DNA from 2 places in the Chromobacterium sp. HL1 genome. Region 2 is predicted to be linked to the other one. Evidence: riboswitches for the same ligand, from Rfam matches in the RefSeq annotation. Region 2 holds a riboswitch; the other holds the start of a gene.

Region 1 (7,590 bases), 910 kb from region 2:
GCGCGTACTCGTCCATATCGTAGTTGATGGAGCTGTCGTTGCGCGAATGGGTGCCGTCGTAATCCACGCCCAGGCCGCCGCCCACGTCCACGTGGTCGATGGGCAGGCCCAGCGCGCGCAGTTCCGCGAAGTAGCGGATGGCCTCGCCGAAGCCGCTGCGGTAATCGCCGATGTGGGCGATCTGCGACCCCATGTGGAAGTGCATCAGACGCACGCAGTCGGCCAGGCCGGCGGCGGTGAGCTTGTCCGCGGCGGAGATCAGCTGGCCGGCGGACAGGCCGAACTTGCCCTTCTCGCCGCCGGTGTCCGCCCACTTGCTGGACGCCAGCGAGGACAGACGCACGCGCATGCCGATATTGGGACGGATGCCCAGCTTGCGGGATTCATCGATCACCAGCTCCACTTCGGACTCTTTCTCGATGACGATGAACACCTGGTGGCCCAGACGTTCGCCCATCAGGGCCAGGCGGATGTAGTCGCGGTCCTTGTAGCCGTTGCAGACGATGGTGCAGCCCTTGGGCGCCAGCGCCAGCACCGCCATCAGTTCCGGCTTGGAGCCGGCTTCCAGGCCGATGGACACGTCCGGCGTGGCGATGATGCTCTTCACCACCGCTTCTTGCTGGTTGACCTTGATCGGATAGATGGCGGTATAACGATTGCCGTAGCCTTGTTCGGCGATGGCCTTGTCGAAGGCCGCGCACAGACGCGTGACGCGGTCTTGCAGAATATCGGGAAAACGCACCAGCAACGGCAGGTCCAGGCCCTTGCCGGACAGTTCGCCCACCAGACGATGCAGGTCGATTTCCTTGTTTTGGCGCACATTCGGACGCACGACGATATTGCCGTTGGCGCCCATGTCGAAGTACCCCGCTCCCCAATGCCGGATGCCGTACAACGCCCGGCTATCAGCCACAGACCAAGCCATGAGTTTTCCCCTCAAGAACTGACGGAAAGCCCTGAACCCCGCGCAATGATGGGTGGACAGGGATTTCCAAAGGACGCGCCCAGGCCGCCGCCGAAAAAGCGATGAGCCAGCCGCAGGAGCATCCTTATGATGGATAACCCCGCTCCTTAGTGCGCGGCTTTCGGGCTGAACAGCTTTTATGTGGGCCTGGGATGTCGGAGCGAAACAATTGAATTGTAGGTTTGCAAAGCTGCAAACGAGCGCGGATTGTAACAACATCACGCGGCTTGACAAGTAAAAAAATGTATAAAAATCCGCATGTCCAATTTAATCGACAAGCCCGCGCCGGGCGGCCCGGCAAGCCTTGCCGGGCAAGGCTTGAGCAAAAACAGCCCCCTATATTTTTCTCACGCCGGCAAGCGGCCGTTTCTCCGGCCGGGGACGTCGCGGTTCCGGCAATGGACTTGTCCAAAATATTCAACAAGAGCGCGCCCCGGCCCCTTGCTCCGCCGCGCCAAAAAACCACAGCGCGGCCCGGCGCGCCAAGCCGCGCCGAACAAGGCTTTTAGCCCAAATACGGCATGTTTTTTCAAATCTGCGCCACGCGCCGCCACCTGCCGCGCCGGCTCTGGTTACAATGCCCCGGTCATCACTAGCCGCAAGCACGAGCCAGCCCATGCGCGAGCATCACCACGATTTTCTGTCCTGGACCATGAATCCCGCCTCCCCGGCCTCCGCCGAATGGCAGCTCCACTCCGGCGTGCGGGCGCGCTGGCTGGATTACGGCGTCGTCGAGCTGGAACCCCTCGCCGCCGCCGACGATTCCCTGCTGCTGTCCAGCGGCGTGCACGGCAATGAGACCGCGCCTATCGAGGTGCTCAATGCCATCCTGGCCGACATCGCCGGCGGCAGGCTGGCGCTGCGCTGCCGGCTGCTGGTGATCTTCGGCAATCTGGACGCGATGCGGCTGGGCAAGCGTTATCTGGATTACGATATGAACCGGCTGTTCAACGGCGCGCACGCGCGCCAGCCGGAAGCGCGCGAAGCGGCGCGCGCGGCGCGCCTGGAACAGGCGGCGGCGGACTTTTTCGCCTCCGCCCGCGGCCGGCGCTGGCATTACGATCTGCACACCGCGATCCGCGGCTCGGTGTTCGAGAAGTTCGCCATCTACCCCTATCTGCACGAACGCCCGCACAGCCGCGCGCAACTGGCCTGGCTGAAGAGTTGCCAGGTGGAAACCGTACTGCTGCACAGCCAGCCGGCCAATACCTTCAGCTACTTCACCAGCCGCCACTGCCAGGCGGACGCCTTCACGCTGGAGCTGGGCAAGGCGCGGCCGTTCGGCCAAAACGATCTGTCCCGCTTCGCCGGCATAGACCAGGCGCTGCGCCGGCTGCTGGCGGAGCCGGAGCAAGAACTGCCCGGCTACCGCGACGGCGATCTGCCGCTGTTCCAGGCCAAGTACGACATCGTCAAACACAGCGAAGCCTTCCGCCTGCACCTGGCCGACGACGTGGAAAACTTCACCGCGTTGCCGGACGGCTTCCTGATCGCCGAGGACGGCGAGCACCGCTATGTGGCCGTCGGCGGCGATGAGCGCATCCTGTTCCCCAATCACACGGTCAAGCCCGGACTGCGCGCCGGCATCGTGGTGGCGCCGGCGCGGCTGCCTTAAACGCGATTCAAGGTTCCGCGCGGACGCCCAGCGCTCAAGGGAGCCGCGCGCGACAACGCCGCGGCCATGGCCGCGGCGTCGTTCATTCCGGCAGGACCTGCCCGCCCCGCGCGGCGTTTCAAGCGAACTCGGCGGCCGCCACCCTCGCCACCGCGGCGATCACCGCGTTGCGCTCGTCCATCATCGCCGTCGAGCCCCAGTAATAGACCGACAGCAACAACGGCGACTTGCCCGGCCGCCAGGCCACGGCCACGTTGTTGGCCGCGCCGTGGCCGCCGCTGCCGGTCTTATCCCCCACCCGCCACTCCGCCGGCAAGCCGGCGCGGATGCGCAGATTGCCGGTGGTGTTGCCCAGCAGCCAATCGTTCAGCAAACCGCGCTGCCGCTCCGGCAATAGCGGGGAAAACAGCAGCGCGCGCAGATTGGCCGTCATCGCCGCCGGCGTGGTGGTGTCGCGCGGATCGTCCGGCTCGGCGCGGTTCAGTTCCGGCTCGACGCGGTCAAGCCGGCTCAGGCCGTCGCCCAGCGAACGGGCGAAGCGGGTCACCTCCTGCGGCCCGCCCAACTGCTCCAGCAGCAGATTGGCGGCGGTGTTGTCGCCGAAGCGCATCGCCGCGTCGCACAAGTCTTTCACCGACATGCCCTGCTCCACGTATTGTTCGGCGATGGGCGAATAGTCGATCAATTGCTCGCGCCGGTAGCCGACATGGCGGTAGAGCAGATCCGGCTGCGTCGCGCTGCGTTGCAATAAGGCGCCCACCAGCAGCAGCGTGAACGTGCTGCACATCGGGAAGCGCTCATCGGCCCGGTAAGCCAGCGTCCGCCCGCTGTCCGCCTCTTGCGCGAACACGCCGATGCGGCCGCCGGCATTGCGTTCCAGCTCCGCCAATTGACGCGCGGCCGGGGCTTCGCCCGGCACCCGCAACGGCGGGCGCGCGCAACCCCAGATCAACGGCGTGGCGGCCAAGGCCGCCAGCAAGACGCGCCGCTGCGCAAAATCATCCATAGATCAATCCCCAGATTCGGTATGACGGCGCGGCCCGTCGCAACGGCCGGCCATCGCGGTTTAGTTCCCCCGATGCGCATTGCCGCTATCCGCCGCAATGACAATGAACTAAAGTGCGATACATATTCTTTTGCGCCTGAACCACGAAAACAGATGCGTCAAAACATCACGAACAGGTTCAAGCACTTTTAATGACACATTAAACAATCGAATGACATGAAAAAGCCTGCACAGTTCCGTATCCCCGCTTTGCGGCGCATCGCCGGCCTGCTCGGCCTCAGCCTGGCCCTGCTGGCCGCGCCGCTTGAAGCCAAAACGCCGCACACGCATCGGCACGCCAGCGCGCCGGCGCAAGAGCAGTTGCTGGAACACGGCAGCTACACCAACTCCGACGGCGTGGAGGTCCACAGCCCGGCCCATACCCGCTCCGGCAAAGCGCCGGCCGGCGCCAGCGCGCGCTGCCGCGACGGCAGCTATAGCTTCAGCCAGCACCGGCGCGGCACGTGTTCGCATCATGGCGGCGTGGCGGCCTGGCTCTGAGAACCCGTTCATAGTCTGCTGCGCTTCAGCGATACGGCGTTGAAAACAAGCTCAAAATGCTCATGTACCATTTGTACATTCCGCTTTTTCGCTCGTTTTCGCCTTGTCTCGCCCTTGCTCGCGAGACTCTGAACAGGCTCTGAGAGCCTGTTTACGATCTGCTGCGCATCGGTGATGCGGCATTGAACGGGTTCCCGCCTCACACCAGACAGCCGGCAAACAGCAGATACACCGCGCCCGCGCCCAAGAGCCAGCGGCCGTCCACGCTGCCGCGGCGGAACAACAGCCACAAGCCGGCGATCGCCGCCATCGTGGCCAGGCCGGACCACAGCAGGACGCCGTCGAACATCCACGGGGTGAAGAACAGGCCGAAGGCGCTGGGAATCGTCGCCTGTATCATCATCGCGCCGGAGATATTGGCCAAAGCCAGACGCTCCTTGCCCTGGCGCAGCCAGATCAGCGCGTTCATGATTTCCGGCAATTCCGTGGCCACCGGACTCAGCAGCAAGGCCACCAGATGCGGCGCCATGCCCCAGTGTCCGGCCAGCGCTTCCAGCTGCGCGACGAAACCGTGCGCCGCCGCCGCGATCACCGCCAAGGCCAGCAGGGCCTGCGTCGCCGCCCAGCCCAGGCCGCCGCCGGCGCGCAGTTTCAAGGCGTCCAGTTCTTCCTCTTCCGGCGCGGTGTCCGCGCTGCGGATCTCGCGCCAGACATAGGCGGCGTAAGCGGCCAGGAACAGCACGCCCAGCCAGGGCTTGATGGCGAAGGCCAGCAGGCCCAACGCCACCTTGAACGCGAAAATCAGCAAAAACGCCAATTGGTCGCCGGCCAGCCGGCGGTGATCGACGCGCAACAGGTAGTCGCCGCGCCCCAGCCGGCTGCGGTTGCGCCACAGCGCGAAACCCACCACCGCGTACGCCAGCGTGGCCAGCACCAGCGGCCCGCCCAGGGCGGCGCCGACGCCGATGTCCTTATGTTGCGGCGTGCCGCCGAAGGCCATCGCGGTCAAGGTGACGGCGCTTTCCGGCAAGGCGGTGCCGAAAGCGGCGAGCACGGTGCCGACGGCGCTGGCGCCCAGGTTCAGATGGCGTCCGCACCACTCGATGGCGTTGACGAAGTATTGACAGGAAAGATAGATCAGGACGGCGAGGCCGAGCAGAAACGACAGGGTCAACAGCATGGATAGTCTTGGGCCGGGCAAGCGGATGGACAATGGCGCAACGACGCGGCTTGCCCGGCGGCAAACGCATCGTGGCCAAAGGTCTCGCTTGGCGGCGCCGGCAATGCCGGCCGCTGACCGCGCCATGAGGAAAGCTCCTCAAGTTTGTTGACGCGGCCTCTTCGGCGGGGCCGAAGATGGCTACTCCCCAATGACAACGGCGCCATTGTGCCAGCCTGGGCGCAATGGCGCAAACCTAGGCGCCCGTCATGCGACGCCCACTGCGGATGAAGGCGAAGGGCCGCGACGTCGCCGCCGCGGCCGCCTCGGCGCTAGCGGCGGAACCACTCGCGCTTGGCCAGCGCCGCCTCCACCTGCTCGCGATTGAGCAAGGCGTCGCGCATGGCGTTCCGCGCCGCCAGCTCCATCTGGTCGCCGTAGTAAGGCGATTGCGGCTGGCTGCTGTTGCCGTAGGTGTTGATCACCTTGGCGCGCAGCGGCCGGCCGAACTCCACCAGGGCGGTGAAGGTGTCGCCGAAGATGGCGCGCTGGCGGCCGTCGCTGTCGCCGATATAACTGAAGGTGCGGAAAGCCCCCAAACCCTCGGCGCCGCCGCTGGCCGGCTGGTCCAAGCGCGCCGCGCCGCCGGCGGGGCCGCGCCGCAGCCGGTAGACTTCGCCGAAGGCGATGTCCAGCGGCACGCCGGCCTGTTGCAAGCCCTGGGCGGCCGCGCCCAGCTTGCTGAGCGCGAAGCCGGCGTCGCGCAGGCCGGCGGGCGTGTCGTAGGGCTGCGCCGGATCCGCTTCCCGGCGGTAGCGCAAGGCCTCTTCGCCGCCGGAGGCCGCCACCCAGGCGGCGAACAGCACCGCGCCCTTGCTGGCGGCGTCGCTGCGCCGGTCCCATTGGGCCAGCACTTGCGCCGCGGCGATCAGGCCGGCGTCGCCGGAGGCGCGCGCATAGCCGATCAAATCGTCCAGCACCCGGTCCGCCAGCAGCAGCCGGGTGTCGTGCTTGGCGCTGAGCAGCGTGTCCAGGGTGAAGGCCGAAGTCTGTTCGATCAGCTCGATGCCGCGCTGTTCGCGCAGCAGCGGCGACGCCCGCGGCGACAGATAGCCGGCGTAGGCGGCCGGGTCCAGCGCAGGCTTGCTCATATACCAGGGCACGCTATTGGAGTTCTGCACCCAGCCGCTGGACGGATTGGCCACCTGCGGCAATTCGTCCAGGCGCAGCGCCTGACGCCAGATCAGATCGCTGCGGCTGCCGTCCACCGGCTGCGCCCAGAAGGCGGCGTCGCCGCCGGCGCGGCGCGGGGTCAGGCCGCCGAAAGCCGCCCAGATATTGCGTTGGGCGTCGGCGTAGATGATGTTGTGGTAGGGATTGCGCAGCCGCGCCACGACGCTGCGGAAGGCCTTGAAGTCGGGCGCTTGCGCCATGTCCCACCATTGCTCCAGCACGCCGGGGGTCTGCAGCTGGTCGACGCCGACGATGCGCAGCGCGTAGCTCTGGCCGTCCTTGTCGAACACCGGGCCCTGCTCGGCGCGGCGCAGCGTCAGCTGCTCGGCTTGCAGGCTGCCGTCCGGCTGACGGATATACAGGGTTTCGCGCTTGGTCTCAAAGTCGCGCGCCACGCCGTCCAGCAGGTATTGCCGGCCGCTGAGCTTGAGTTGGTACAGGTCGCAGCCGTCCTGGGTGTTGACGGTGTGCACCCAGCCCAGCCGCTGGTTGAAGCCGATGCGCATCACCGGCAGGCCCACCAGGGTGGCGCCGTAGATATCGTATTCCGGGCTCTTGAATTGGGCTTCGAACCAGGTGTGGCTGCCGCCCCACAGCAAATGCGGGTTGGCCAGCAGCATGGCGTTGCCGGAACGGCTCTTGGCCGGCCCCAGCGCCCAGCCGTTGGAGCCGCCGATCAGATTGATGGGGGTGGCCACCGCGTCCGGGTAGATCAGCGAGCAATTGGCCGCGCCGGTGGCGGTGGAGCCGCTCAGATAGCCGAAGAAGATGCGCAGGGTGTGGGCCAGCACGTCCTCGCTGCGCACCGGCAGCACCGCGCGCGCCGCCGGGCTCAGACCGCCGCTGGCGGCGGCCTGGTCGTTGACGCCGGCGACGAAGGCGTCCAGGTAGGCGCGCATGCGCGGGCTTTGCTGTTGCAGCCATTGTTTGGAGCGCTCCGGGAAGCCCATCGCGCGCACCAGGCGGTCCACTTCCGCCATATTGCTGGGGAAGGGCTCGCCGGCCTCGAACACCGCGCCGTAGTATTCCGCGCCGCGGCCGCGGCCCTGGGCGTACAGCCGCAGCAGCAGCTC
Region 2 (7,590 bases):
CGGGTGTTTCCGCAGCTGGCCGACGTCAAGATCGACTATGCCTGGGGCGGTTTTTGCGACATCACGGTGAACCGCGCCCCTGACTTTGGCCGTTTGGACGGCAATGTCTATTATCTGCAAGGCTTTTCCGGGCACGGCGTCAACATCACCGGCCTGGCCGGCAAAGTGGCGGCGGAGGCGGTGGCCGGAGACGCTTCGCGCTTCGACCTGTTCGCCAAGATTCGTCATAATCCCTTCCCCGGCGGCAAATGGCTGCGCACGCCGGCCTTGGTGCTGGGCATGGCTTATTTCCGGATGCGGGATTATTTATAAGCGGGCGCCGCCGCGCCGCGGACCCTGGGCAGCCTTCGCGCTGCCTTTTTATTTTTCAGGTGGGGTCCAGATAATCGTAGCCGCCCCAATCCAACGCGTAGGCGGTATGGTTGTCCGCAGTGCGGACGGGTTTGAGCAAGCCGTTTTGCTGCATGTAGACTAGGTGCTCGTGAACGTCGGCCGCGCTGTATTCGCCGCCGGATTCGCGCGAGAGCGCCTGAAACAGTTTGTGTTCGTCCAGATACTGGATGTGCATGGTCTGCAGCAGGCGTAAGGTGCGGAAAATCAAGGTTTCATTGCGGGTCATGACAGCGGATATTTTATTTTTATGACTATTCATTTATCTGACACTTTAGTTTGGCGCGTCAAGAAATATGACATTATTGTTTCAAGGGCGGGGCATGACGCCGGAGCGCCCTGATTCGCCTTGCATCGCCGTGTGTTCCACCGCGGTGGGCGACGATATCTGCCGCGGCTGCGCGCGCAGCTTCGACGAGATCTCGCAGTGGTGCTTCATGGACGCGGAGGAGCGGGAGCGGGTGTGGTTGCAGCTGCCGCTGCGTCAGCGCGGATTGAAGATCGCCGCGGTGTTCTCCTGCCTGCCGGAGCTTCATCAGGGCGAGGACGGGGGCGAGTGGATGAGCGTGCCCTGCCTGCCCTTGTGGTTCCGCATGGAGGGGAACTGCCTGCGTTGGCTGCGGGCGGGAGAGCCGGCGTGTCAGCGCGATTGCGCCGGCTGGAGTCCGGCGCAGGTGGCCGCCTTTTTGCGCGAGCAGGCGGGCGTTGAATAGAACGAGGGGAAGGCGATGGCGCAGGACAGTTCTTTGACCGAGTTTTGGGATGTGCGTTATCGCGACGGCGTGACGCCTTGGGAGGGCGCGCGGCTGAGTCCGGAGGCCCTGGCGTTTTTCCAAGCTCAGCCTGCCAGTCGAATCTTGCTGCCCGGCTGCGGCAGCGCTGGAGACTTGCCTCTGTTGCTGGACTGCGGCCATCAGGTGCTGGCCGTCGATTTCAGCGCGCAGGCGGTGGAGATCGCTCGCGCGCAGTGGCCGCAGGCGGCCGCCCATATTCGGCAGGCGGACTTTTTCGCCGTTGAGGAAACGCCGTCTTTCGACATGGTGTTCGAGCGGGCCTTTCTCTGCGCGTTGCCGCCCCGCCTGCATGCCCGCTATGCGGAAAAGATGGCGCGCTTATTGCGCCCCGGCGGCGCGCTGCTTGGAGTGTTCTTTATCGCGGACACGCCGCGCGGCCCGCCGTTCGGCTTGGGCATGCCGGCCTTGAGCGCTTTGCTGGAGCCGGCTTTCGTGTTGGAGAGTTGCGCGCCGCAGGCGGAGGGCGTGCCGGTGTTTGGCGGTCGGGAGTGCTGGATGGTGTGGAGAAGGCAACACGGAAACGGGGATTTGTAATACATTGACATGGCCTATTTGATGATAATCAATAGTCAGCCAACTATTCCAAAAACAAGGCCGCTATCGCTTAGCATGGCTGACTGAAGTCAATAAACAACAATAATTCTAGATAACAGCGACGGGCGGGCCCGAAGCGCCGGAGGGCGCGGGGCCGGCACCAGCCGCTGAACGGGATTGCGGAGCAAGAGGAGAAGTCATGCAGTGGTTCTGGCGCGTGTATACCCTGGTGGAAAAGACTTTCTGGGATACGTTGACCAAGAAATTGTGCAGTTTCTTTTTCATCAGCGTGTTTCAGCTGGGCATGGTGGCTTATGTTTATTATGTGCTGGAAAACATACGGAGTTCGCTGAAAGGGCAGGTCGCTTCGCCCCAGGTGTTGGCCGGCATCGAGTCCAGCATCGACGGCGCGCTGTTTTGGACGATGGCGCTGTGGGCGGTCAGCGTCGCTTTCATCGCCTTCATGGTCTGGTATCTGCGCTTTCTCATCGTCAGACCGCTGAAAATGATTATCCGGATTTTCAATGAAATCGGCGCCGGCGAGGGGGATCTGTCCAGAGACATTCCCACCATCACCCATGACGAAATCCGCGAATTGTCGCTGTCGTATAACCGTTTCCTGCTGAAAATGCGCGAGATCATCAGCAATGTGCGGCTGATGACGGTGCGGATCGCGATGGATTCGGCGCGCACCCGCAAGAACGTGGTCGAATCGCTGGAGGGCGCGCGCAAGCAGGATCAGCTGGCGACGCAGGTCCGGGCCGCCAGCGATCAGAGCACCGAGGGCGTGGGCCAGGTCACTGAGCAAACCCAGGCGATCTCGTCCACCACGCTGGCCAATCTGGATGTGGCGCGGGAGTCCTACGCCGAACTCAAATCCGTGGCGGAGAGCATCTACGGCATCAACCAGAAAGTGGGGCATTTCAATCACACGGTGGATGATCTGAGTCAGCGCTCCTCCAGCATCAAGACTATTGTCGATCTGATCAAGGACGTGTCGGACCAGACCAATCTGCTGGCCTTGAACGCCGCGATAGAGGCGGCGCGGGCCGGCGAGAGCGGACGCGGTTTCGCCGTGGTGGCCGATGAGGTGCGCAAACTGGCCGAGCGAGTCAAAAAGGCCACCGACGAGATTTCGCATAATATCGACGGCATGTTGGGGCTGGTGTCGGAAACCCAGGTGGAAACCGCGCAGATCACCGAGGACACCAAGTCGGCGCGGGAGATCGTCTCCAAGGCGTCCGACCATTTCAGCAAGATGATGGGAGACTTCGAAACCACGGCGAGCAGTCTCAGCCAGATCGCCGCCACCATGTCGGAGTTCGTCGCCTCCAATGGCCAGGTCAATCTGCATGTGGCGGAAATCCACGAACTGGGCCATCAGGTGACGGACCGTCTGAACCATACCGAAGACTCGGCCACCAAGTTGTCCGGCGCGGCGGAGCAGGTGCAGCAACTGGTGGCGCGCTTCATTCTGGGCGAGGGCGAGTTCGACCAGATCATGCAAACGGCCCGCGAGGCGCGGGATGAATTGCAAACCATGATGGCCGCGCAACTGGCCGCGGGCGTGGCGCTGTTCGATCAGAATTACCAGCCCATCGCCGGCGCCAAGCCGGCCAAGTTCCGCACTCAGTACGACGCCAAGCTGGAAAAACTGATGCAGCCGGTGTACGACCGCGCCGCCAAGTCCGTGCCCGGCGGCGTGTTCTGCCTGGCGGTGGACACCAACGGCTACGCGCCGACCCACAATAGCTGGTATAGCCAGCCCTTGAGCGGAGATGCGGCCAAGGACCTGATCAACAGCCGCGACAAGCGCAAGTTCGCCGATGCCGCCGGTTTGCGGGCCGCGCGCAGCACGCAGTCTTTCCTGCTGCAGACGTATACCCGCGACACCGGGGAGGTGCTGTCGGAAGTGGTGCTGCCCATCATGTTGTCCGGCAAGCATTGGGGCGGCTTTCGCCTGGGCTTCAACCCGGAGCAGCTGTTGGAGGCGCTTGGGCGCGGAGCCGCTCGGACTTGAAGCGGGGCAGGTCGGCAGGAAAGCAAAACGGAGGCCGCGGCCTCCGTTTTGTTTTGAGCGTTGCCTCAGATCTGCAACGGGCTTAGCAGGGTGATAATGCCCAGGCCGGCGAACAAGAGCGCGGCAACGGTGTGCACCAGCTTTTGCGGCAGCTTCTTCGCGGCCACCTCGCCCAAGAGCACCGCGGGCACATTGGCCAGCATCATGCCCAGCGTCGTGCCGGCCACCACCAACAGCAAGGCCTCGGGAAAGCGCGCGGACAGCGCGACGGTGGCCAGCTGCGTCTTGTCGCCCATTTCCGCGATAAAGAAAGCGATACAGGTGGTGCCGAACACGCCGAAGCGCTCCATGAGCCGGCTGTCTTCATCCAGCTTGTCCGGAATCAGCATCCAGCCCGCCATGGCGAGAAAGGAAAGACCCAAGCCCCAACGCATGAAGTCCGGTCCTATCTTGCTCATCAGCCAGTGACCCACCGCGGCGGCGGCGAAATGATTGAGCAAGGTGGCGACGAAGATGCCCAGAACGATGGGCATGGGTTTGCGGTAGCGGCCGGCCAGCATCAGGGCGAGCAATTGGGTTTTGTCGCCGATTTCAGCCAAAGCGACGATGCCGGTGGAAATAAGGAAGGCTTCCATGAAAACTCCGGGGGCTGCGCATACGCCATGACAAGCCCGCGCCGCAGCCCCGCGTTGCGCAGACATGTCATGGGTCTTGCCAAACGGAAGTTTTCGTCGCATGCGCCATGGCCGCGATGGCCAAGCCTGTTGACGCATGCCGGCGCTGAAAACCGCGCCGAGGCTACTCCCCCAGAACCAGCCGATTCTAAATCAGTTGGCGTAGCGGGGCAATCTCCGCTCTTAGAGTTGAGACGTGCACTGCGGGCATCGAGAAGCTTTTTCCGGAATGCTGGACACGCAGAACGGGCATTCCTTGGTGGCGGGGGCCGGTGCGGCGGCCGGTTCTTCGCGCTTCAGCCGATTGATGGCCTTGACCAGCATGAAGATGGCGAAAGCCACGATGGTGAAGCTGACCATGGCATTGATGAACAGACCGATATTCAGCGTGACGGCGCCGGCCTGTTTGGCCGCGGCCACGGACACATAAGGCCCAAGCTGTTTGCTGCCTTCTTTTAGCACGAAGAACATATTGGAGAAATCGACGTTGCCGATCAACAGGCCGATTGGGGGCATGATCACATCGTCGACCAGCGATTTGACGATGGCGCCGAAAGCGCCGCCGATGACGACGCCGACCGCCAGATCGATGACATTGCCTTTCATGGCAAATTCTTTGAATTCTTTAATAATGGACATGGTTGGCCTCTGTTTAAATAGCGTTAAGCATTATAGGACATTCGGTCGCCGTCGCTCCACCGCGGGTCTTTCTATCAGGCGGCTGAGCGTGAGCGGACGGGCAGGCTGCCAAGCAAGGCGCCGCCAAGAATGAGCACGATGGCGGTCAGAGCGACGGCGTTCAATTGACCCTGGCCGCTGCCTATCAGCAGCAAGGTGGACAGCAGCGGCGTGGCGTAGGACAGGGAGCCGATCTGCCTGGGGTCGCCTTCCTTCAGCGCGCGGTCCCATAGAAAGAAGGCGCCGCCCATCGGCCCGATGCCGAGCAGGATCAGGGCCAGCCATTGGCCGGCGCTGGGGGCGACGCTGGGTTCGAACAGGGCGTGACACAGCAAGGAGAGCAGGCCGGACAGCAGGCAGAAGCCGCCCACCGCGCTATTGGGAAAGCTGGGCAGCCTGCGGGTCAGCAGGCTGAAGGTGGACCACACCACGGCGGCGGCGATGGCGAGCAGATAACCGGCGAGATGGCTGCTGGACAAGGCGAGCTTGCCCCCGCTGACGATCAGCGCTGCGCCGCTGAAGCCCAGCGCACCGGCCAGGATGTGGCGGCCATGCAGCACGGTGCCCGGCACCAAGATGGGGGAGAGCATGACGATCAGCAGCGGCCACAGGTAATTCAGCAGATTGGCTTCCATCGCCGGCGCGTGCCGAAACGCGAAGAACAGCAGGAAGTGATAGCCGAACAAGCCGTAGATCCCCACCAGCAGGGTGGGCGCCGGGACTTTCCAGTCGCGGTAATGGCGCAGGCTGAGCAGGCTGCCGATCAGCAGGCAGACGCCGACGACGAAGAAAGGGGGGAGCGAGCGTGTTTGAGCGCCAAGCGCGGCCAGAGAGGCCCAGAGCAGGATGGCGCCCCCGGCAAAGGCAATCGGTCTGGAAATCATTATTATTCCAATGGGGAGGGTGGGCCGATTGTAAAACGGAAGCGAAAATGGAAAAAGCCACAATCCAGAGATTGTGGCTTTTGAAATTTTGGCTCCCCGAGCAGGGCTCGAACCTGCGACCTGCGGATTAACAGTCCGTCGCTCTACCAACTGAGCTATCAGGGATCATAATGCGGTGATGCGGGCTTGTTTTGGCTCCCCGAGCAGGGCTCGAACCTGCGACCTGCGGATTAACAGTCCGTCGCTCTACCAACTGAGCTATCAGGGAATGGAAAACAAGCAATTCTCAAACTGGGCCGGAGTGGCTCCCCGAGCAGGGCTCGAACCTGCGACCTGCGGATTAACAGTCCGTCGCTCTACCAACTGAGCTATCAGGGATTTGAGTGAGGGCGAACTATAGCTTCAGCCTGTCGGGCTGTCAACACTTGCGCGGCTGAAAATCGCTTGCGTCCGTCGGGCGGCTTGGACGCGGCGTTGACGCCCGCAATTCACCGCTGGCGAAGGGAGGCGGCGGCGCGTTAAAATTTCGTTTGTTGACAATGCGGGAATAGCCGCGTTTTTGAGGTGGGTTAAATGAATCTGGACGGTAAGCTCAGGCTGGATGCGCGCGCGGAGCGGGCAAATAAAGATGCGGCGGAAATGAATGTTCATTTGCGGCAGTTGGAGTCTTTGCGCGCAGGCGCCGCAATATCGGTTCTGGATAAGCATAAAATCATCCAGGTGGCGGGAGAGGACGCGGAGGCCTTTTTGCAAGGGCAGCTTTCCAGCGATGTGCGGGAGTTGTCGGACGAAAGCCATGCCCAGTACAGCAGTTACTCTTCAGCCAAAGGGCGAATGCTGGCCAGCTTCCTGGTTTGGCGGAGCGACGGCGTTTATTGCCTGGCGGTGTCGGCGGATCTGGCCGAATACGTGGCCAAGCGCCTGAGCATGTTTGTCTTGCGCTCCAAGGTGAAGGTATCCATTGCGGATAATCTGACCTTGATTGGCCTTGCGGGCGCGACGGCGCTGAATACGCTGGCCATTGAGCCGGCATTGGCGGCAAGCGTTGGGCCGCGTGAAATGATTCGAGTGGAATTGGGCCTGTTGATAGGCCTGCCCGGGGCGGGCTGGGTGCTGGCGGTGGATGAAGCCGGCGCAGAGCAGCTTGGCGCAAGGCTGACGGAGGCGGCGAGCCTGGTGTCCTCCAGCGTTTGGGACTGGCGGGATATTGACGCGGGCATCCCTTGGGTCAGCCTGGCGACTCAGGAGCAGTTTGTGCCGCAAATGGCGAATATGGAATTGATTGGCGGGGTAAGCTTTAAGAAAGGCTGTTACCCGGGGCAGGAAATCGTCGCCAGGTCGCAGTATTTGGGGAAAATGAAGCGCCGCATGTTCAAAGTGGCATTTAAACAGCCGCTCGCCATCGGTGCCAAACTCTATAGCCCGTCCGTGGCGGGGCAGTCGATTGGCATGGTGGCTGCGGTTTGCCAAGTGGCGCCGGATCAATATGAAGGCTTGGCCGTGGTTCAATTTCAAGCCTGGGAAGAAGGTATTTACGCTGACGAGGCGTACACAATAAGGCTTCAACAACTGGAGCTGCCCTATTCCTTGAATGAGGGGGCTGAGAATTAATTGAT

What was found. A riboswitch is a leader RNA that binds a small molecule or an ion and turns the genes downstream of it on or off. The one in region 2 is predicted to bind manganese.
Region 1: another riboswitch for manganese. It lies ahead of AB1Z25_RS09090 (sodium:calcium antiporter); the one in region 2 lies ahead of AB1Z25_RS05205 (TMEM165/GDT1 family protein).

The regions. Positions count from the first base shown of each region.
Region 1 covers NZ_CP162399.1:2,005,657-2,013,246, reverse strand. Annotated here, with positions in the region: gene speA (arginine decarboxylase) at 1-925, opposite strand, end outside; gene astE (succinylglutamate desuccinylase) at 1,581-2,579, shown strand; gene blaCHA (CHA family extended-spectrum class A beta-lactamase) at 2,698-3,585, opposite strand; gene AB1Z25_RS09095 (DUF3761 domain-containing protein) at 3,802-4,125, shown strand; gene AB1Z25_RS09090 (sodium:calcium antiporter) at 4,325-5,305, opposite strand; yybP-ykoY riboswitch at 5,362-5,506, opposite strand; gene AB1Z25_RS09085 (penicillin acylase family protein) at 5,617-7,590, opposite strand, start outside.
Region 2 covers NZ_CP162399.1:1,091,732-1,099,321, forward strand. Annotated here, with positions in the region: gene AB1Z25_RS05180 (NAD(P)/FAD-dependent oxidoreductase) at 1-312, shown strand, start outside; gene AB1Z25_RS05185 (hypothetical protein) at 368-619, opposite strand; gene AB1Z25_RS05190 (DUF1289 domain-containing protein) at 714-1,103, shown strand; gene AB1Z25_RS05195 (methyltransferase domain-containing protein) at 1,119-1,718, shown strand; gene AB1Z25_RS05200 (methyl-accepting chemotaxis protein) at 1,918-3,738, shown strand; gene AB1Z25_RS05205 (TMEM165/GDT1 family protein) at 3,804-4,373, opposite strand; yybP-ykoY riboswitch at 4,375-4,557, opposite strand; gene mscL (large conductance mechanosensitive channel protein MscL) at 4,596-5,051, opposite strand; gene AB1Z25_RS05215 (DMT family transporter) at 5,126-5,974, opposite strand; tRNA gene AB1Z25_RS05220 (tRNA-Asn) at 6,064-6,139, opposite strand; tRNA gene AB1Z25_RS05225 (tRNA-Asn) at 6,167-6,242, opposite strand; tRNA gene AB1Z25_RS05230 (tRNA-Asn) at 6,277-6,352, opposite strand; gene ygfZ (CAF17-like 4Fe-4S cluster assembly/insertion protein YgfZ) at 6,548-7,585, shown strand.